One region of the Pseudarthrobacter sp. TE3704 genome, then DNA from elsewhere that is predicted to be linked to it. Evidence: riboswitches for the same ligand, from Rfam matches in the RefSeq annotation. Region 1 holds a riboswitch; the other holds the start of a gene.
The links. Region 1 has a riboswitch for cyclic di-AMP ahead of ACZ9BC_RS06030 (LysM peptidoglycan-binding domain-containing protein). Riboswitches for the same ligand answer to the same signal wherever they lie in the genome.

Region 1 (10,549 bases):
CCCGTGTCATTGCCGCCCATGACCTGCAACGGATCGCCTTCCCCCGGCGTGACCGCTGGCCGGAGGGCGGGGTCCCGGCCGGACCCGGTGCGCGCACCGGGAGCATTGCCAAAGGGCGCAAGGAGGATCAGAGTGAAAGACGTGGCGCGGACACCGGAGCCCGGCCACCGAACCCGCAAGGAGGCGGACAGTGAGTGCCACATCGGAAGAAGTGTTTGACGTTACTCCCGAAGACAAGGAACCCGCCCTCAAACGGGTGCTTGGCCCCAAACTCCTCCTGCTGTTCATCGTGGGGGACATCCTGGGCGCCGGCGTCTATGCCGTGACCGGAACCATGGCCGGGACAGTGGGCGGCATCGTTTGGCTGCCCTTCCTGCTGGCGTTCGTGGTGGCGACGCTGACAGCCTTTTCCTACCTTGAGCTGGTCACCCAGTATCCGCAGGCTGCGGGGGCCGCGCTCTATACGCACAAAGCATTCGGGATCCACTTCGTCACCTTCCTCGTGGCCTTCGCCGTGGTCTGTTCCGGCATTACGAGCGCATCGACATCGGCGAACGTCCTGGCCCAAAACTTTTTCGGCGGGCTGGAGATCAACGGGGTGATGGGTGATCCGGGGCAGGGCGTGATCACTGCGGTGGCCCTCGGGTTTATGCTCCTGCTGGCGGCCATCAATTTGCGCGGAGTGGGGGAGAGCGTCAAATTCAACGTGGTGCTGACCCTCGTGGAGATGATCGCGCTCTGCATCGTGATCGGCGTCGGCTTCTACGTGATGGCCCAGGGGACAGGCAATCCGGGCGAAATCTTCGTGTTCAACGACTACCAGGACAAGGGACTGTTCCTGGCTGTCACCGCCGCCACCTCCATCGCCTTCTTTGCCATGGTGGGCTTCGAAGACTCGGTGAACATGGTGGAAGAAACCCGGAACCCGGAGAAGATCTTCCCCCGGACCATGCTCACCGGGCTCGGCATTGCCGTGCTCCTCTACATGCTGGTGGCGGTCTCCGTGGTCAGCGTGCTGTCCCCCACTGAGCTTGAAGGGATCCGGGAAGCTGAGGGAGCGGCGCTCCTGGAGGTTGTCCACAAAGGCTCACCCGACTTCCCGATCGACAGGGTCTTCCCGTTCCTGGCCGTCTTCGCCGTAGCCAACACAGCCCTGATCAACATGCTGATGGCCAGCCGCCTCATCTATGGCATGGCCCGGCAACACGTCCTGCCACGGGCCCTGGGGAAGGTGCTGCCCGTTCGCCGCACCCCTTGGGCCGGCATCGCCTTCTCCACCATCCTCGCGCTGGGCCTGATCCTCTACGTGACCAGCGATCCCAAGAGCAACATTGTGGCCAACCTGTCCGGCACGACGGCGTTCCTGCTGCTGTGCGTCTTCACCGTGGTGAACGTGGCCTGCCTGGTGCTGCGGCGCAAGCGGGACCCTGACCGGAAGGTGTTCTTCACCTCTCCTGGACAGCTGCCCCTCGTGGCGGCACTGCTCTGCGCGTTCCTTGCCGGCCCGTGGGTAGGCCGCAATGTGATCCAATACCAGATTGCCGGCGGACTGATGGCGATCGGTGTTGTCCTGTGGCTGGTTACCTGGCTGGTCAACCGGCGGACAAACGACAGGGATAGGGTTAATCCATGACTGCCTCTGCAGAATCAACAGTTACTTTCGACGGCCGCTTCGCCAGGGAACTGGCGGAATTGGCGGTTCCCTGGCAGGCGGAGGAAGCCCCCGACCCGCAGCTCCTGGTCTTCAATGAGGCGCTCGCACATCAGCTGGGACTCGACCCGGACTACCTCCGCACGCCCGAGGGCGTCCGGCTCCTGCTCGGCAACCACCTGCCGGAAGGGGCAACCCCCGTGGCCCAGGCCTATGCCGGACACCAGTTCGGTGGGTACTCGCCCCTGCTCGGCGACGGCCGGGCCCTGCTCCTCGGCGAGATCGTGGACGCCAACGGCCGCCTGCGGGACATCCACCTCAAGGGCTCGGGCCGCACACCCTTTGCGCGGGCAGGCGACGGCCGCGCCGTCGTCGGGCCCATGCTGCGGGAGTACCTGGTGAGCGAGGCAATGCATGCGTTGGGCATCCCCACCACCCGCTCGCTCGCCGTGGTGGGCACCGGACGGCAGGTGCGCCGGGACGACATGCTGCCCGGCGCGGTCCTGGCCCGGGTGGCCAGCAGCCACCTGCGCGTGGGGAGTTTCCAGTACGCGCGGGCGACGGACAACATCGAGCTCCTGCGCCGGCTGGCGGACCACGCCATCGCCAGGCACTACCCGGCCGCTGCAGAAGCAGACAACCCATACCTGGCGCTCTTTAAGGGCGCAGTGTCCGCCCAGGCCTCGCTGGTGGCGCAGTGGATGCTGGTGGGGTTTGTCCACGGCGTGATGAATACGGACAACATGACCATCTCCGGTGAAACCATCGACTACGGACCATGCGCCTTTATGGACGCCTTCAATCCCGCCGCGGTCTACAGCTCCATTGACGTCGGCGGGCGCTATGCGTACGCCAACCAGCCCGTGGTGGCCGAATGGAACCTCGCCCGCCTCGCCGAAGCGATGCTGCCGCTTTTCAATGAGGACCAGGAGCAGGCCGTTACCCCCGCCGTGGAAGCCCTGGGCGAATTCCGGAAGCAGTACAGTGATGCCTGGTTCAGCGGCATGAAAACCAAGCTGGGCCTGCCGGAAGCCCCTGCCGGGAGCCCCGGGGACGCCGCAGCATCGGAGCTGGTGGACGGGGTTGTGGCGCTGCTCAAGGACGGGCCCGTCGATTACACCCAGTTCTTCCGGAACCTCGGCCAGGCAGCGCGGGGGAACGTCCGGCCGGCCCGCGGCATGGTCCTGGACCTCGCTGCGTTCGACGCCTGGGCCGGGCAGTGGCTGGCACTGGATCCCGACGCTGACCTGATGGATTCGGTGAACCCGGTGTACATCCCGCGCAACCACCTCGTGGAGGAAGCGCTCGCGGCCGCCACCGAGGGGGACCTTGATCCGTTGCACGGGCTGCTGCAGGCCGTCACTGCTCCCTACGATGAACGCCCGGGCCTTGAACGCTATACGGAAGGCCCGCCGGAAGACTTCGGCACCTACATGACCTTCTGCGGTACGTAGCCCGGAAGACCGGGAACGAAACAAGGGCGGCAGCCGGGATATCCCGGCTGCCGCCCTTGTCTGCGCTTCTTCGGTGCGCCTGCGGAATTAAGCTACGCGGACGAAGGAAGCTCCACTGAGCCAGCTGATGGAGTGGACCTCGGTCTTGAAGCCGTCAACGCCGCCGCTGACAACCTGGCCGTTGCCGGCGAAGACGCCAACGTGGCCGGCGGTGATCACCAGGTCACCGGGGGCAGGGGTGCCCACCACGGAGCCGTACTGGTAGAACTGGCCCGGGGCCAGGTCTCCCACGGACTTGCCGACGGCGCGGAGGGCCTTCTCCACCATGGCGGTGCAATCCTGCTGGACGCCGAGCTGGCCGTAGGCGTTGGCCAGGATGGCTGCGCCGGTGCCCGTTCCGGTGGCGGCGGGAGCAGCCGGTGCCGGTGCGGGGGCCGGTGCCGGAGCGGGGGCGGTGGAGGCGTAGGAGATGTTCATGCCGGTGTTCGCGGGAGCGGATGCGGCCTGGACCGGAGCGGCGGCGGGTGCTGCGTATCCGGCGCCCGGGATGGTGATCTGGTCACCCGGGTAGATGATGGTGGAGATGTCCAGCCCGTTGGCGGCGAGGACATCGTTGAGGCTGACGCCGTTGGCTGCCGAGATGGCGCCCAGGGTGTCACCGGAAACAACGGTGTGGACGTTGGCGGCGGCTGCTGCTGCGGGGGCGGCAACTGCGGCGGCGGGCGCTGAGTAGGCCTGGACGTTAGTGGCTTCGGTGCTGTCCGGGCCGGTCACGCCTGCATGGGCCGGAGCTCCGACGCCGAACGCAATGCCGGATGCAGCGGCAACTGCGAGGGCCGGGCGGCCGAGCGTCCGGGCCTGGGACTTGGCGGAAACAGCCAAACCGTGAAGCACGATTGAGCGGGCCGGAGTCGCGCGGTGACGGGCGGTGATGGAATTTTTTGACACGGTTGATCGCCTCTCCCATGCCTGCGGGGTGAGCTGTCGGGTTCGGGTTGGAGATACCCGGCCGAAAGCAACCCCGAACGGAACGAGGCGCTGTCGACTTAACCCCAAGGCTTTAAAAAGCCGCGGAAACTTGGTTCCCCCGTCCCTGCCAACAGGAAAGCGATTGAATCCCGTATCAGCGGCAGGGCTCGGCATGCTGAGGGGAATGTCCCGCTTGGGAGGGACACGTGAAAGACCATAACCCGCCCAGCCGCTGATTGTCACATTTGGATAACATACGAGGCCCTCCTCTCGGATTAGGCAATCGTCTTGATTGCACAGAAGGATCCCGTCTTGACCTCGCCTAATAGTCCGCTGCTAACCCTGCGCGCAGGACCGCGTAACAAAGTCATAAAGTTGCGCACGTAACACTGCTTCTGCTGGAACGCGGATGGGTCCCTCCCTGGCGTTGACAGTGACGTGGAGAGGCAGGACAGTGCCCACTTTGTCCTCCGCAATTGCATGCGGGTCACAGCGGGCGGGGCGGAAGTGCAATGGGAACTGACTGGGCCCGTCACCCGCCGCGACGGTGAGGTTTTCCGGCCAGGGATTCCAGGGCGCTTCGGCCAGCAGGGGAGTGCCGCCGATGCTCCGTATGGTCAGGGATCGGGCCGCCTGGTCCGGGTTTGTCCTATCTGCTGCCATGTGCGGGGCCACCACAAGATGGACGACGGCAGTGCGCGCGTCCGGCGCCACCTCCAGCTGGGTGCCCAGGCGGATGTCCGCCACGGCGGCTACTGCGGTGGCGAGGCAGAGTTCGCCATTGTTGCGCCGGAGGACCCCGAATGGATCTGAGGCGTTGAAGGTCAGTTGCCGGCGCCGGGCCTGTCCGGGTGAGGTCACGAGCACGGTGGCCGTCGCCGTTTCCCCGTCCGGGGACGGGTGCTCCTCACACGTTGCAGCGGGAAGCGCCGCCGGCAGGCTTTTCGGCTGGCCGGGCGGCAGTTCGATGCCACCCCCGGCGGGCATCCAGCTGATCGCTCCTTTGAAGAAGGGAGAGATGACTTCGGCCTGGATCACCGTCACAGCAGCGTCCGACGTATTGGTGAGCTGCAGCTGGACCTCAGGCTTGCCATATTGGTCCCGCGACTGGTTTAGCTCGACAGCTATGGGTCCTTGCCCTGCTGCGGCAGTCGGTGCCGGCCCGGTAGCCCGCGGCGCCGGCGTCGGCGTGCAGGCCGACGTTGCCTGTACCGCCACCAGCGCTGCCGCTGCGGCCAGGAGCCGCAGGCGGCGAAGGCGTGGAAGGAGCGCTCGAGTGCGTGCCGGTGCGCTGTTCCCGCCCATGGGACAAGTCTAGGATCGGCACTGCCCCGAGGGCGGAATCGGGTGCTACGCGACAGCTGTCTTCAGCTTTCGTATCCACCACACGGAAATGTAACGATGTGGCTACTGTGACCCACGGGGCCTTTGTGCCACCGGTAGGCTTCGGAACTATGTCCCCGTTCGTGACCAAGGCGAGATCCCCGTTGCTGGGAGGCCTGCTGGCCGTTGCCTTCACCGCTTCGGCCGTGCTGCTCCCGGCGTCCGCGGACGAGGCGCCGCCCGGCGGGTATCCGTCCTGGGAGGACGTGCAGAAGGCCCAGCAAACGGCGGCCGGCAAGGCCGCCGAAATCAACAGGATCAATGACCTGCTCAGCGGTCTCCAGGCCCAGTCCGAGTCGCTGGGGAGCGCCGCAGTGACATCGGCTGCGGACTATGCCGTGGCCGACGCCGCCCTGCAGTCCGCCACCGCCAGGGTGGACGCCTTGGCCGCGCAGGCTGCCCGGGCAAGCGCTGAACTGCTGCAGCACAGGAGGGAGATCGGAGCGCTGGCCGCCCAGTCCTACCGCACCGGCGGGACAGCCATGGGTTTCTTCGTGGCCCTGGACGCCCTGGAGGCCAACAGCGTCCATGGACTCAACGTCGTTCACATTGTGGGTGACAAGACCGCAGCCCTCGTCAACAAGGCGGCGGCCGGCGGGAAAATCACTGCCTCGCTGGCCGACCGGGAGAAGGCTGCAAGGGCAGAGCGCGAGCGCCTTTCCGCGGAGGCAAAAAGCAAACTGGACGCAGCGCGTTCCGCACAGGATGCAGTGGCGCGACACATAGGGGAGGAACAGCGGCGCAGCGGGGAACTGACCGCACAGCTTGCCTCCCTCAAGGGGACGACGGCGGCAGTGGAGGAGGAGTACCGGCAGGGCCAGGCGGCGCTCGCCGCCTATGAGGGAGCCCGGGCGGCAAAGCGGGCGGCCGCCGAGGAACAGGCCCGTCGGCACGCGGCAGCCGCCGCCAATGGTGCCGGTGCCGGAGCTCAGAATCCGCCGGCCGCGAATCCTGGCCTCCTGAACCCCGCCCCTCCCAATCCGGCCCCTCCTAATCCGGCACAGGCGAATCCTGTCCCGGCGGCTCCCGCCGCTCCAGCACCTCCGCCGGCGCCTGCTGTCCCGCCTGTCCCGCCCGCCGTCGTCGTACCTTCCGTGCCCGGCGGCGCCGTCAACGATCCGGCGGGGGCAAAGACCTATGCCTCCGGCCGCCTGGGCGCCTATGGCTGGGGCCAGGACCAGTTCCTGTGCCTCGCCCAGCTCTGGACCAAGGAATCCAACTGGCTGACCACCGCCACCAACCCCTATTCCGGCGCGTATGGAATCCCGCAGGCGCTGCCGCCGGGAAAGTACGCCAGCGCCGGCGGTGACTGGCTCACCAGCTACCGCACGCAGATCGAGTGGGGCCTTGGCTACATCCGTGAACGGTATGGCTCGCCGTGCGCGGCCTGGAACCACTCCGTGGCGAAAAACTGGTACTGACCCCCACTGGATGCACGGGCGGTTACGCTTTTCACATGCCTGATTTCGAACGGTTCCGGATCATGCTCGAGGAGGAGCGGCAACGGAAGGTGGCCCTGCTTCCGTCCCTTCGCGCGGACATCGCGTCGGCCAACTCGGCCCGCCAGGACTCGAATGTGGATGACGAACACGATCCGGAGGGCGCCACCATCGCCTTCGAACTCTCGCAGGCTTCGGCGCTTCTGAAGCAGAGCAGCGCAGGCCTGGACCAGGTGGAAGCCGCCCTCGCACGCCTTGCGGCAGGGACTTACGGCAGCTGCGCCGTGTGCGGTGAAGCCATAGCCGAAGGGCGGCTGGAGGCCCGGCCCTGGACGCCGTATTGCATCAACCACGCTGCGGCGGGGCGCCAGTGAGCGGCGCCGCGGACACTGTCACGGCGGCGGCAGGATTCATTGACCGCACGCTGAAGAACGAGGGTGCCTGGTACCGGGCGGACGACGTCGGGGGCAGGCTGGGCGGGGCCCTCGCCTCCTACGGTTCCTCGGTGGGCGCAGTCCGGGGAACCGTCCGCGATGCACTCCGGAAGTACAAGGACCTGGACCATGACGGCGTGGTCCTGCTCGCCTCCGCCCTGTGGGGCCAGCCGAAGCCGGGCGCCCGGCCCGTCTTCGAACGGCGGCTGGCGGCCGTGGTGCTGCTCCAGTCCAGGGTGGGTGTCCTCCGGCACTCCGACCTTACCCGGATGGAGGGCTTCCTCCGCTCCGCGCAGACCTGGGAACTCGCCGATCCGCTGGTGGCCGATGTGGTGGTGCCGCTGCTTGCCGGGCTGCCCGACCGGGACCGGCAGAGGGCGGACGTTGTCCTGGCCCGGTGGCGGAAGGACCCGGATACACGGCTGCGCCAGGCGGCGGCCCTGATTGACCAGCAAGCCAGACCAGAAGCCCCACCACAAGGAGACAGCCATGAACGAGCCCTTTGACCTCGAACGCTTCGTCTCGGCGCAGGACAGCGGCGGAACCTACGATCAGGCGCTGGCAGAGCTGCAGCTGGGCCGAAAATCCGGCCACTGGATGTGGTTCATCTTTCCGCAGATCGCGGGCCTGGGGCACAGCGCAACGTCCCGGACATATGCCATCAGTTCGCTGGCCGAAGCCCGCGGATACCTTGAGCACGACGTGCTGGGACCGCGCCTGCTCGAATGCGCCCAAGCACTCACCAACCACGCCGGGCGCGCCGCAGAGGACATCCTGGGCGGCATCGACGCCCGCAAACTGCAGTCGTCCATGACCCTTTTCCTCCGCGCCGCGCCGGGCGAAACGGTGTTCAAAACCGTCCTGGCCCAGTTTTTCGACGGCCAGCCGGACGAAGCCACCGACGCCCTGCTGGCTGAACAGGACGGCGCGTAGCCGCTACGGCGTGGGGCTGCCGCCGTTGACGTTCAGCGTTTCACCAATGACGAAGCTGGACTCCGGAGAGGCGAGGAACACGTACGCGGGCGCAAGTTCCGCGGGCTGCCCGGCGCGGCCCAGGGGAGTGGACTGCCCGAACTCCGGCAGGTCCTCCTTCGGCTGGCCGCTGCTGACCTGCAGCGGGGTCCAGATGGGCCCCGGCGCAACGGCGTTGACCCGGATGCCCTTGGGCGCCAGCTGCTGCGCCAGGCCCTTGGTGAAATTGTTGATGCTGGCCTTGGTGGTGGCATAGTCCACGAGCGTCGGCGACGGGTTGTAGGCCTGTACGGACGTGGTGTTGATGATGGTGGAACCGGCAGGCATGTGCGGCAGTGCGGCCTTGGTCAGCCAGAACATCGCATACACATTGGTCTTGAGCGTGTGGTCGAACTGCTCGTCGGTGATGTTGGCCAGCTCCTCCTGCGCCACCTGCTTGCCCGCGTTGTTGACCAGGATGTCCACGCCGCCCAGGACAGCCACCGCCGTGTCCACGACCTCGCGGCAGACCACCGGGTCCTTGAGGTCCCCGGGAACCTTGACGGCCTTGCGGCCCGCGGCTTCGATGATGCCGGCAATCCGGGCAGCGTCCTCCTCCTCCTGGGGCAGGTACGACAGGACAACGTCGGCCCCTTCCCGCGCGAAGGCGATGGCCGCCGCCGCGCCGATCCCGGAGTCCGCCCCCGTGACGATCGCCTTCCGGCCCTCCAGACGGCCGGTACCGCGGTAGGTGTCCTCCCCGAGGTCCGCCTTGGGCGTCAGCTCCGCATCCAGGCCGGGCTCGGGCTGGTGCTGTTCCGGCGGGGAGATCTGCTCATAGGCGGTGACCGGGTTACGGAAGGTGTACTGGTCTGTCATGGTGGTCCTCCTGGTGGTTGGTGGATTCCAAAAGCTAAGCATGCTTACCGTTCAAGCCTAGGCATCGAGCGGCCACCTGCCAACCCGTGATTACACCCGCTGGACTTCCACCAGGCGCACCCGCGTGAGCTTGCCGCCGTCGACCGTCGCCGTCATGAAAGTGCAGGCGGGCTGCCGGCGGCGGTCCGTGGGAGAGCCCGGGTTCAGCAGCCGCAGGCCACCCGGGGAGGTTGTGTCCCAGGGGATGTGGCTGTGCCCGAAAACCAGGACATCGGCATCCGGGAAAAGGGCCTCGCACCGCAACTCCCGCCCCTTGGCCTGCCCGGTCTCATGCACCATGGCAAAACGGACGCCTTCCACGGTGACGTGCGCCGTTTCGGGGAGGCGGCTGCGCAGGTCCGGTCCGTCATTGTTCCCGTACACGCCCACCAGCGAACGGCTCCGCTGTTCGAACCGGTCCAGCAATGCCGCTTCCACCCAGTCCCCCGCATGGAACACCACGTCGGCGTGTTCGACGGCGGACCACACCTGGGCGGGAAGGTCCCTGGCCCGTTTGGGGACATGGGTATCGGCAATCAGGAGGAGGCTGAGCGGCATAGGGAAATCCTGCCATGCGGGGCCTGTTCCGGCCCGCCGCGTGGACGTAATCTGGGGGCTGGAGGTGATTGCCATGGAGGCAGCGCAGGGTGACCGGATCATCGTCCACGGAAGGACTGTGGGATCCACGGACCGTCACGGGGTGATCGTTGAAGTGCGTGGCCAGGGCGGAACACCGCCCTACCTGGTCCGCTTCGACGACGGACACGAAACCATCATGTACCCCGGCGGTGATTTCGCCGTCGAACGCGGGCACGGCACCTGAGGCCGGGCGGTGTGCTGGGCCCAGGATGGATGAGCTGGCAGACTGGCGTGATGGATCATTCACCGGCCTCCGCAGCATCCTCCACTCCGCCCGTCCGTACCGGTCCCCGGGATCCCGGCGACGCCTGGGTGGAGGGGGAGCGCGGCCGCTACTGGGGCCGGTTCGGGGCTGCGGGAGTGCTTGCCTATGACCCGTCCAAAGGCGTCCTGCTCCAGCACCGGGCGGTCTGGAGCCACAACGGCGGTACCTGGGGGTTGCCGGGCGGGGCCCTCCACGAAAACGAAGAACCCGTTGACGGGGCCCTCCGCGAAGCCTACGAGGAAGCGGCGGTGCCGCCTGCGGGCGTGGACGTGCTCTTCACCTCGGTGCTGGATCTCGGCTACTGGTCCTACACCACGGTGGTGGTGCTGGTGCGGGAGCCTTTCGATCCGGTGATCAGCGATCCCGAGAGCATTGAACTGCTCTGGGTTCCGCTGGGCGAGGTGGAATCGAAGGAACTGCACCCCGGATTCGCGACGGCATGGCCT
Region 2 (10,549 bases), on a different contig from region 1:
CGGTACAGGAGTTTTGCAGCAATGTCACATTCAGGTCACGGCTGGTAACACCCATGTGAGAGATTGCACTCATTTGACTAAAGCCAGCGGGTGGGATCGACAACTTCGCCGTTGACCTGCACCTCAAAGTGGAGATGGCAGCCGGTGGAGGCTCCGGTGGTCCCGCTCAGCGCGACAACGTCGCCGCGGGAGACCGTCTGGCCTTCTGTCACGCTGAAGGACGACAGGTGGTTGTAGGTGGTCTCCAGGCCGTTGCCGTGGTCCACCACTACGCGGTTTCCACCGCCGTACTGGTGCCAGCCAACAAATGTCACGGTGCCGGTGGCAGCAGCGAGGACGGAGGTGCCGCACTGTGCCACATAATCCTGGCCGCGGTGGAAGTCGCCGGAGCCGCCGGTGATGGGGCTGACCCGGTAGCCGAAGGGGGATGCAGTGGACATGGTGGCGAGCGGGGCACCAAGGCTCCCGGCAGAAGCGGCGCTCGAGACGGCCCCGGCAGACTGGGCACTCAGGAGCTGCTTAAGCTTGCCGTCCGGGTCAGCCTGCGTGACAACGGCCGAGCGGCTGAAGTCAATCTGGGCTCCCGCCTCGGCGGTGACAGCCGGCTGGGGCGTAACTGCCGAGGCAGCGACGGGTGTGCCTCCGCCGTCGGTGGCCATCACAGGGCTGGTGGCCGGAACAGTCACGGTCAGCACCAGGCCGGTGGCGGCAAGGGCAATACCGGCTTTTTGGCCGATGCCGCTGGCGGAGGCAAACTCGGTGATCTGCTGGAAGGGACCCCGACGGCGGCGCGCATCACGGTGGAGATCGCGGGGGCGCTCCGTGTGGATGACTTCGACGACACGCGGTGTCGAAGCGGGGCTGGCCGCGCGGCGGCGCCCCCTGGAGGTCTGCATGGACAAGAAGGATTCCTCTCTGAAAGCCTGCGAAGTTAGCTGTCGGATTCGGGTCAGAGAGTTCAAAGACCCGGTCCGCCGTAGGCAAGCTTCGGCACAGAGATATCCCCGGAAAGGGTTCCTTCGCTGGAAGAGGCTTGCTGCTGACGGACTTCACCCCAAGGCAGTCCCCCGCTGCCGCTTGTGGTTCCCCCGCCTCTGCCAGTTATTGCTCGTGCACCTGGTCCGCTGGCAGAGCTCGGCTCCGGATCAGGTAACGCTTTAGTATCAACGCTCGCGTTCAACTATAGAGGCTTAAACCCCAAAGTAACAATTCCGTTATCTTTGCCTAAATGCCATTCGATAGGGTAATCGCGCCCGGGCGGATCCTCTACCGGACCGTGACAAACACGTGGGCGGCCACTTCCGGTGGAAGCTCCAGCGCACCTTCAATGCCGGGTACCCGCACGGAGATGTAGTCCCCCACCCGTTCGAGCGACACGGTGGCGCCGGGGCGGATGCCGCCCTCATCAAGCTGGACCAGCAGTTCGGGCTCCACCTGGATGGGTTCGGCCAGCCGGCTGACGGTTACCGCCGACGCAGGACCGTATGTTTTCATCGCTTCCAGCAGGCTCACGGCTCCGTCGGAACCGCCCGGCAGGGGCTGGCCGCCCAGGGCAGCGAGTCCCGGGATGGGATTGCCGTAGGGCGACTCCGTGGGGTGGTCAAGCATCTCGTAGATGCGCCGCTCCACCCGTTCGCTCATGACGTGTTCCCAGCGGCAGGCTTCGTCGTGCACGTACGCCCAATCGAGTCCGATGACGTCGGCCAGGAGCCTCTCGGCCAGCCGGTGCTTTCGCATCACTTCGGTGGCGCGCTTACGGCCGGTTTCGGTGAGCTCAAGGTGCCGGTCGCCGGACACCACCACCAGCCCGTCCCGCTCCATCCTGCCGATGGTCTGGGAGACCGTGGGTCCCGAGTGGCGGAGCCGCTCGGCAATACGGGCCCGCAGGGCAATAATGTTCTCTTCCTCAAGCTCCAAAATGGTGCGAAGGTACATTTCCGTAGTGTCGATCAGATCCGTCATCCAGCTCAGCTCCTCGAGCGCAGTACCTTGCGTTGTCCCACCGTATCGCCTATCACTGCGACGTAGTCCGGTGGCAAGCTTAGCCTATTTTGACTTTGTCCGAATAGTTCGCGGTTGCCCGCAGGACGTCTCAATGGCTGGACTATGACGGGTCCGGTTCCCGCCGAAACAGCTGTTCAGGCAGAATGGGAAAGGCCTCAGTTGCAGTCATTGCCGGCTGCCGGCCAGCGACCATCCACCCGTTCGGACCAAAGCCACGTCCACGCCCAAATTGGAGCCCCTGTGAGCGAACCCAGCATCACTATTCCCGCCGACCTCCTGCCTCAGGACGGGCGGTTCGGCGCAGGACCTTCCAAGGTCAGGCAGGAGCAGATTGATGCGCTGTCCGCGGCATCGAAGAACATCCTGGGCACCTCCCACCGGCAGGCCCCGGTCAAGAACCTCGTTGGCTCGGTCCGCGAAGGCCTGAGCCAGTTCTTCCGCGCACCCGAAGGTTATGAAGTAGTCCTGGGCGTGGGCGGCTCCACGGCATTCTGGGATATTGCCAGCTTCGGACTCGTGGAGAAGAAGGCCCAGCACCTGTCCTTCGGTGAGTTCGGGTCCAAGTTTGCGGCCGCAACCAACAAGGCTCCTTTCCTGGACGCCTCCTCAATCATCAAGTCCGAGCCGGGCACCCGCCCCGTGCCCACGGCCGAAGCAGGCGTGGACGTTTACGCCTGGCCCCAGAACGAAACCTCCACGGGTGTTTCCGCTCCCGTGCAGCGGGTGGCAGGTGCCGATGAGGGCGCGCTGGTGCTGGTGGACGCCACCTCGGCTGCCGGCGGCCTGGACGTGGAAGTTGCAGAGAGCGACGTCTACTACTTTGCACCGCAAAAGAACTTTGCCTCCGACGGCGGACTGTGGCTTGGCCTGTTCTCCCCCGCTGCCGTGGAACGCGCCGCCCGGATCAAGGCCAGCGATCGCTGGATCCCGGATTTCCTGGACCTGCAGACCGCCATCGACAACTCGCGCCTGAACCAGACTTACAACACCCCGTCGCTGTCCACCCTGGTGACCCTGGATGCCCAGGTGCAGTGGCTGAACTCAAACGGCGGCCTCGAATTCGCGGCCAAGCGCACGGCGGACTCTGCTGGCCGCATCTATTCATGGGCTGAGGCTTCGGAATTCGCCACCCCGTTCGTCGCCAACCCGGATGAACGCTCCAACGTCATCGCCACCATCGACTTTGACGAGTCCGTGGACGCCGCCGTGGTGGCCAAGGTCCTGCGCGCCAACGGCATTGTGGACACCGAGCCGTACCGGAAGCTTGGCCGCAACCAGCTGCGCATCGCAACATTCGTTGCCATCGAGCCGGCTGATGTTTCCGCATTGCTGGCCAGCATCGACTACGTGGTGGGCGAGCTGCGGAAGTAGGCCGCAGGGACGCCTTTTAACGTTCGACGGCGCCGCCCGGGTCCTGCCCGGGCGGCGCCGTTATTGTGTCCCCGCTTTGCATGTCCCCCGTTGGGAGACGTCGGCACTTACTGCGTGCCGGCGTCGTCCCCGGAAGACTGCTCCCCAAAATCAGTGTCCGCCGGATCAGAGTCCGTTGCCTCCAGATCCGCGGCGTCCACATCCTTAGGCTCCACGTCCGGGGCTTGCAGGTCCTGGCCGGCGCCCTCATGCCCTGCAGGTACCCCGTCCGGAACCGGCCCGGCGGCGTCCGCCGGGGCTGTCTCCTGTTCCGAAGTCTCGGCTTCCTGTTCCTGGGCGTCCTCCGGCCGGACCCGTTCCGCCCACGGCACCCACTCCGGGGCCAGGATGGAATCCTCGGACGGCAGCAGGCCCAGCTCGCTGACGGTAACCACTTTGGAACGGGAGTTGCGGGTAAGAACCGCGTACCACTGCCACCCTGCGTAGCCGGCAAGCTTCGACTCGAACAGGTGCGTCACCAGGCGGTCGCCCTCGCTTTTGGCTGCCAGGTGGGGCCCGATGTCGGAGGCGGCGGTGATGCCCTCCAGGGCCGCGCGGGCGGTGTCGACGGCGGCAGCCAGGAAGGCATCAGGCCTTCCGGTCCGCCACACAGGCACACCTGCCGGCGGGCGCTTTACAACGCTTTTCGCACCGGCGGGGGCTGCGGTCCCGGCCTCCCCCGGAGTGGGACCTGCCTGGTCCTGCGCCTGTGCCGCCGGCTGTTCAGCTTCCGGAGTCATCAGTGCCTAAACGTCCAGCTCGTCGGCAACCTTACGCAGGGCAGCCGCGATGGCCTTGCCCTTGTTGCCTTCCGGGTATTTGCCTTTGGACAGGGTGCCGGAGAGGTTGTCCAGCACGCTCACCAGGTCCTGGACCAGCGGAGCAAGGTCCCTTGCGCTGGGCCGCTTGGCCTTGGCGATGGACGGCGTCTTGTCCAGGACACGCAGCCCCAGGGCCTGCGCACCTTTCCGGCCGTCGGCAACGCCGAACTCTACGCGGGTGCCGGCCTTGAGATCCGTTACACCCTCGGGCAGCGACGATTTGGGCAGGAAAACCTCCTGGCCGTCCTCGCCTGCGAGGAACCCGAAGCCCTTGTCCTTGTCATACCACTTGACCTTGCCGGTAGGCACGTAATCAACCTTCTTCGTTCTGCTGTCGTGAGACACGGCCGGCCGCCACCGCATCCGCAGTGTTGTGCGGGTTCAAGGTATGGCAGCTGCAAACCGTGTTGGTCTGTATCTTTCAAGGTTATCCTGCCCGGTGCCCGAATCCTGCTTTCAACGGCGTCAGGTAACGCCGTTCACGCCCGCCGCCGCAGGGGCTGTAGCGTTACGTCCATGACACCCTCGCGATACCGGCGGCCCATCATGATCGTCGCCGCAGTCATTGCCGTGCTCTCCCTGGCCGCCGTGGGAGCTGTCATGGCCCTTGCCTTCGCCGGCTCGGTGGCGCCGGCGTGGGTCACCTATTCCGCACTGTACGGTTTGCCTGTGGCGTTCCTCCTCATGCTTTTCCTTGTTCTGGACAGTGTTGCCGGGCGCCGCCGGGCAGGAAAGCCTGACCAGCGGTAACGTTGGACTGATGTCCCTTATTCGCGCGCTCAGCAAGGACCTTGAGGCACGCAGCGATGACTCGTTGCGGGCGCTGTTCGCCGCGCGGCCGGACCTCATCTCCCCCACCGTTCCGGATTTCTCCGCCCTCGCCGCGCGGGCAAGTGCACGGGTCAGCGTGCAGCGGGCCCTCGAACGGCTCAACAGGCCGCAGATGCAGGTCCTCGAAACCCTCCATTTATGCACCAACACGGACACTGAGCACAGCGCCTCGGCGGCCGGGCTCAGGAAAATGATCTCCGGCGCCACGCTCGCCGCGGTTGAACGGATCCTGGCAACGCTGCAGGAACTGGCCCTGGTGCACCGGGCATCGCCCCCGCACGGAACCCCGTCCTCCGCCGCCAGGCAGCGCTTCTACCTTCCGGTGGGCTGCCTCAAGGACGTGGTGGGCCTTTACCCGGCAGGCCTGGGCAGGAGCTACACCGAGCTGGTCCGCCTCCAGCCGGCGTTCGCGCAGCGGGCGGTCCAGCTGGTCTCCGAACTGCACCGCAGCGGCGTCGCCATCCACGACGCCACTACCCCCATGGAGGCAGCCCTCGCCCTCCAGCACTGGACCTCTTCCCCTGAGGCGCTGCAGGAAATCCTCGCCGGAGCCCCTGAGCGGACGACGGCGTTGCTCGCCAGGTTCCGCAACTGGGCCATGGGTGCCGTGCCCCAGGCGCAACGCAAGGCGTCCATCACCGCCGAGGGGTCCGACGTCGGGCCCGTTGACTGGCTTCTGGCCCGCGGCCTGCTGGTGCCGCTGGATGCTGCACATGTTGAACTGCCGCACAGCGTAGGGGTGTCCCTGCGGGGCGGAGCGATCATCAACGATTTCACGCTATCGCCGCCCATCCCGGAACTGGGCAGGACTACCGCCGTGCTGCGCAGGAACGCGGCGATGAGTGCCATCTCGGAAACCCTGCGGCTGGTGGGTGAGCTGCTGCATGCCGTACGGGAGCAGCCGCTGGCCACGCTGCGCAGCGGCGGGGTGGGGGTCCGGGAGATGCGCCGGCTCGCCGACGAGCTGCGGGTGGACCAGGCACGCGTGGGGCTGCTGCTGGAACTCTGCGGGCTTGCGGGCCTGATCCGGCTGGATGTGGATTCCTCCTCCTGGGTCCAGCCCCCGCAGCTTGAGTGGCTGGTCCTGCCCCGCCAGGAACAGTGGCTGTGGCTGGTGAACGCCTGGCTGGCCAGCGAACGCGTCCCCTCGCTGGTAGGCCAGCCCGTCAACGGTGCCCAGGGGGCTGGAGGGCACCGCACGGCCTCCGGCAGCACCATCGTGGCGTTGTCCGCCGAGCCCCAGCGCCCCGACGCTCCCGTGATCCGCAAACGCATCCTGGAAATCCTGCACCAGCTCACCACCGAAGCGGCAGCGCCGGACGGCACGGCGCCGGTACTCGACGCCGCCGCGGTCCTCCAGCGTGCCGAGTGGGCCCAGCCACGCATGGCGCGGCGGTTCAGTTCATTGATCCGGGGCGTCCTCGCCGAAGCCGAACTGCTTGGCCTGATGGGATCCGGCGCCTTGAGCCAGCTGGGCAGCGCCTTCGCCGAAGACCAGCCGGATGCCGCCCTCGACATCCTGGGCGAGCACCTGCCCGCCGCGCTGAACCACGTACTCCTGCAGGCCGACCTGACCGCCGTCGCGCCGGGCTACCTGGCCCCTGAACTGACCGAAAAGCTTCTGGTGATGGCCGATGCCGAAGGCCAGGGCCCCGCCACCATCTACCGGTTCTCGGACAACTCCATCCGGCGCGCCCTCGACGCCGGCTACGACGCCGCCGGCCTGTTGGACTTCCTGCGGGAACACTCCGCCACCTCCGTTCCCCAGCCGCTTGAATACCTCGTGGAGGACACGGCGTCGCGGCACGGCAGGCTGCGGGTAGGCGCGGCCGCCAGCTTCATCCAGAGCGACGACGAATCAGCCCTTGCCGAGCTCCTGTCCGGGCCCAAAGCAGCCCGGCTGGGCCTGGTCCGCATCGCGCCCACTGTCGTGATATCCACTGCCCCGCCACGGGAGGCAGCCCAGGTCCTGCGGAGCCTGGGCTTCTCCCCCACGGTCGAAGGAACAGAAGACCCCGCAGTCCGGCTCCGCAGAACTCCTGCCGCCCAGGAAAGCCTTCGGCCGGTCTACACGGAACCGCGGACCGCGCCGGCAGCCGAGGACGTGGACGCCCAACTGGCCGTGCTGCGGCACGCCGCTCCCGCCGTCGGCCACCATGGCCACGGTGGCCATGCCCCGTCAGGGGACCACTCAGGCGAGGCGGCCACCCAGCTGGGGCTTGAGGCCCTGCAGCGTGCCATCAGGCTGAAGCAGCGGATCAGCATGAACGTGGTGGACAGCCTGGGGAATGCCAACCTGGAAATCGTTGTTCCCTTATCGGTGAGCGGCGGACGCGTGCGGGTGTTCGACCCCGCGAAGGAAACGGAACGTGTCCTGTCCATCCACCGCATTATCGACATTGAGGCTGCAGAAGAACTGCACCAGTGAAGGACTCCCCCGCGTGAACGACGGACCCCTGATTGTCCAGAGCGATAAAACCATCCTCCTGGAGGTGGACCATGAGCTGGCCACCGAGGCGCGGCACGCCATTGCGCCCTTCGCCGAGCTGGAACGGGCCCCCGAACACATGCACAGCTACCGGCTGACGCCGCTGGGACTTTGGAATGCCCGCGCCGCCGGCCTCGACGCCGAGAGGGTCCTCGACACGCTGTTGAAGTACTCGCGGTTCCCGGTGCCGCATTCGCTGCTGATCGACGTCGAGGAGACGATGTCGCGGTACGGCCGGCTGCGCCTGGAAAAGGACCCCCAGCACGGTCTGGTCATGCGGACGGACGACTATCCGGTCCTGGAGGAAGTGATCCGGGCCAAGAAGATCCAGCCCCTGCTGGGGCCCCGGATCGACGGGGAAACCGTGGTGGTGCACGCCTCCCAGCGCGGGCAGCTCAAGCAGCTCCTGCTCAAGATCGGCTGGCCCGCAGAGGACCTGGCGGGCTACGTGGACGGCACCCCGCACCTGATCGCCCTGAACGAGGACGGGTGGAAGCTGAGGCCCTACCAGCAGCTGGCCAGCGAGAATTTCTGGGCAGGCGGCAGCGGCGTGGTGGTGCTTCCCTGCGGGGCCGGCAAAACGCTGGTGGGGGCAGCGGCGATGGCCACCGGATCAACCACTACCCTGATCCTGGTCACGAACACCGTGGCTGCCCGGCAGTGGAAGGACGAACTGCTGAAGCGCACCACCCTGACGGACGACGAAATCGGCGAGTATTCGGGGGCAGTGAAGGAAGTCCGTCCCGTGACCATCGCCACGTACCAGGTCCTCACCACCAAGCGCGGCGGGTTGTATCCGCACCTGGAGCTGGTGGACGGCCACGACTGGGGCCTGATCATCTACGACGAAGTCCATCTCCTGCCGGCGCCGATTTTCCGTATGACAGCGGACCTGCAGGCCCGGCGCCGGCTGGGGCTCACCGCCACCCTGGTCAGGGAGGACGGCCGGGAGGGCGAGGTGTTCAGCCTGATCGGACCCAAGCGCTATGATGCGCCCTGGAAGGACATCGAATCCCAGGGGTACATTGCCCCGGCCGACTGCGTGGAGGTCCGGGTGGACCTGCCGAAGGACGAACGGGTTGCCTACGCCATGGCCGAGGACGCGGACAAGTACAGGCTGTGTTCCACCTCCGAATCCAAGACCCTGGTGGTGGAAGAGCTCGTGGCCAGGCATGCCGGTGAACAGCTGCTGGTGATCGGGCAGTACATCGACCAGCTGGACGACCTCGGCGCACGGCTGCAGGCGCCGGTGATCAAAGGTGACACATCGGTGAAGGTGCGCCAGAAGCTCTTCGATGCTTTCCGGGCAGGCGAGATCCAGACACTGGTGGTGTCCAAGGTTGCCAACTTTTCCATCGACCTGCCGGAGGCCTCGGTTGCCATCCAGGTGTCCGGTTCGTTTGGATCACGGCAGGAGGAGGCGCAGCGGCTGGGCAGGCTGCTACGGCCCAAGAAGGACGGGCGGGCGGCCCGCTTCTACTCCCTGGTGGCCAGGGACACCCTGGACCAGGACTTCGCCGCGAAGCGCCAGCGTTTCCTGGCCGAGCAGGGCTACGCGTACCGGATCATGGATGCCAAGGACGTGGGCCAGCCCGGCTAAGCGCGCACCGCAGGCCCCATCGGCCACTCCATGGGTGCACACTGGGAGGCATGCGTCCGAAAATACGTCCGGTCATTCCGTTGCCAGGCCAGGAGTCGGTCTGGGACTACCCCCGTCCGCCGCGCGTCGAGCCGAGCCGGGAACGGATCAGGATCATTCTCGGCGGGGAACTGATCCTGGACACCACGGATTCCCTCCGTGTCCTTGAGACTAGCCATCCTCCCGTCTACTACGTGCCCCGTTCCGCGTTCATCCCGGGAGCCCTGGAGCCTGCGCCCGGAAGCAGCTTCTGCGAGTTCAAAGGTTCAGCCCGCTACCTCACTGTCCGGGGCGGCAGCGCGGTAGCGGAAAGGGCGGCCTGGTTCTACCCCGAGCCCGTCGCGGGATACGGGGACCTGGCAAACCGTGTGGCGGTCTACCCCGGCAGGATGGACTCCTGCGAGGTGGACGGCGAGCGCGTGCGTCCGCAGGCCGGCGGCTTCTACGGCGGCTGGATCACAGACCGGGTGGTGGGTCCGTTCAAGGGAGAGCCGGGGACCATGGGCTGGTGAACCCGCGGACTCCTACCTGCCGTGTCCGTGCAGCATAACGCCTTGGGAAAAGGCGCAGACTGCGGGAAACCGCAAAGAGTTGATGACGACATTGTTCGTGCACTTTCCCGGCAGTACGGTCAGAGCGCTGGGTTACATGTAGGGAACAGGTCCCGAACTCAGATCGGGACCTGAGGGCTTGGCTGACGGCCTGGTCCGTTTCGTAGAACACGGCTTCACATGCGCAGATCGACCTTCCTTTGCCCCGGCCCACAACCAGCAATGACCGCTGGCTTCGTGCTGCCCAACCGACTCCGTTACGCGACGAAGCGACGACAGGAGTAGTCCGGCCGGGCCCCTCTGCGCGGGCCACGGCCGATCAAATATTGGGGAGATGCTGGGGATTTCGCCGGCGCAGGTCATCTGCCTGTTCCGAAACATCATTCGCCACTCTGAAGTGAGCACACACCCATGAAAAACATTACGCGCGCCCGTTGGGGTGCAGGAATCGCCTGTCTGGCTTTAATCCTTTCCGGCGTTACATCGGCACAGGCAAACCTGCCCGGTAGCCCCTTCGACGCCGGTGACGGCAACCTGTTGGTGAATGGCGTTGAGGACGACTGGGCCAATGCGGCGGTCAGCTGCACCGGCACAATTGTTGGTTGCGGCCTGGACCTGCCCACAGGCCAACAGGACAACTCGTTCGGACAGGGAACCAAGGAAGACACCCCTGTACCGACTGTCGTCTCAGGCCAGGTCCCAAACAACAAGAGCGATTTGACGCGCTTCTATTCGAAACTGAAGACCGAAGCCAACGGCAAGGACTACGCCTACTTGGCCTGGGAGCGGGTCCAGGAGCCCAACG

Region 2: linked by a shared signal. The riboswitch ahead of ACZ9BC_RS20550 (M23 family metallopeptidase) and the one ahead of ACZ9BC_RS06030 (LysM peptidoglycan-binding domain-containing protein) in region 1 are both predicted to bind cyclic di-AMP.

Annotation. Positions count from the first base shown of each region.
Region 1 covers NZ_JBWCCJ010000002.1:438,422-448,970, reverse strand. The annotation lists gene ACZ9BC_RS06045 (ribonuclease Z) at 1-194, shown strand, start outside; gene ACZ9BC_RS06040 (APC family permease) at 191-1,633, shown strand; gene ACZ9BC_RS06035 (protein adenylyltransferase SelO) at 1,630-3,105, shown strand; gene ACZ9BC_RS06030 (LysM peptidoglycan-binding domain-containing protein) at 3,193-4,053, opposite strand; cyclic di-AMP (ydaO/yuaA leader) riboswitch at 4,057-4,225, opposite strand; gene ACZ9BC_RS06025 (hypothetical protein) at 4,411-5,379, opposite strand; gene ACZ9BC_RS06020 (aggregation-promoting factor C-terminal-like domain-containing protein) at 5,541-6,878, shown strand; gene ACZ9BC_RS06015 (TraR/DksA family transcriptional regulator) at 6,914-7,270, shown strand; gene ACZ9BC_RS06010 (DNA alkylation repair protein) at 7,267-7,836, shown strand; gene ACZ9BC_RS06005 (DUF1810 domain-containing protein) at 7,820-8,263, shown strand; gene ACZ9BC_RS06000 (glucose 1-dehydrogenase) at 8,267-9,160, opposite strand; gene ACZ9BC_RS05995 (metallophosphoesterase family protein) at 9,251-9,757, opposite strand; gene ACZ9BC_RS05990 (DUF1918 domain-containing protein) at 9,831-10,022, shown strand; gene ACZ9BC_RS05985 (NUDIX domain-containing protein) at 10,073-10,549, shown strand, end outside.
Region 2 covers NZ_JBWCCJ010000009.1:123,008-133,556, forward strand. The annotation lists gene ACZ9BC_RS20550 (M23 family metallopeptidase) at 78-896, opposite strand; cyclic di-AMP (ydaO/yuaA leader) riboswitch at 907-1,119, opposite strand; gene ACZ9BC_RS20555 (iron-dependent transcriptional repressor DtxR) at 1,267-1,962, opposite strand; gene serC (phosphoserine transaminase) at 2,245-3,375, shown strand; gene ACZ9BC_RS20565 (DUF3027 domain-containing protein) at 3,483-4,154, opposite strand; gene ACZ9BC_RS20570 (cold-shock protein) at 4,161-4,544, opposite strand; gene ACZ9BC_RS20575 (hypothetical protein) at 4,752-4,985, shown strand; gene ACZ9BC_RS20580 (helicase-associated domain-containing protein) at 4,996-7,494, shown strand; gene ACZ9BC_RS20585 (DNA repair helicase XPB) at 7,508-9,154, shown strand; gene ACZ9BC_RS20590 (DUF427 domain-containing protein) at 9,205-9,705, shown strand; gene ACZ9BC_RS20595 (MSCRAMM family protein) at 10,156-10,549, shown strand, end outside.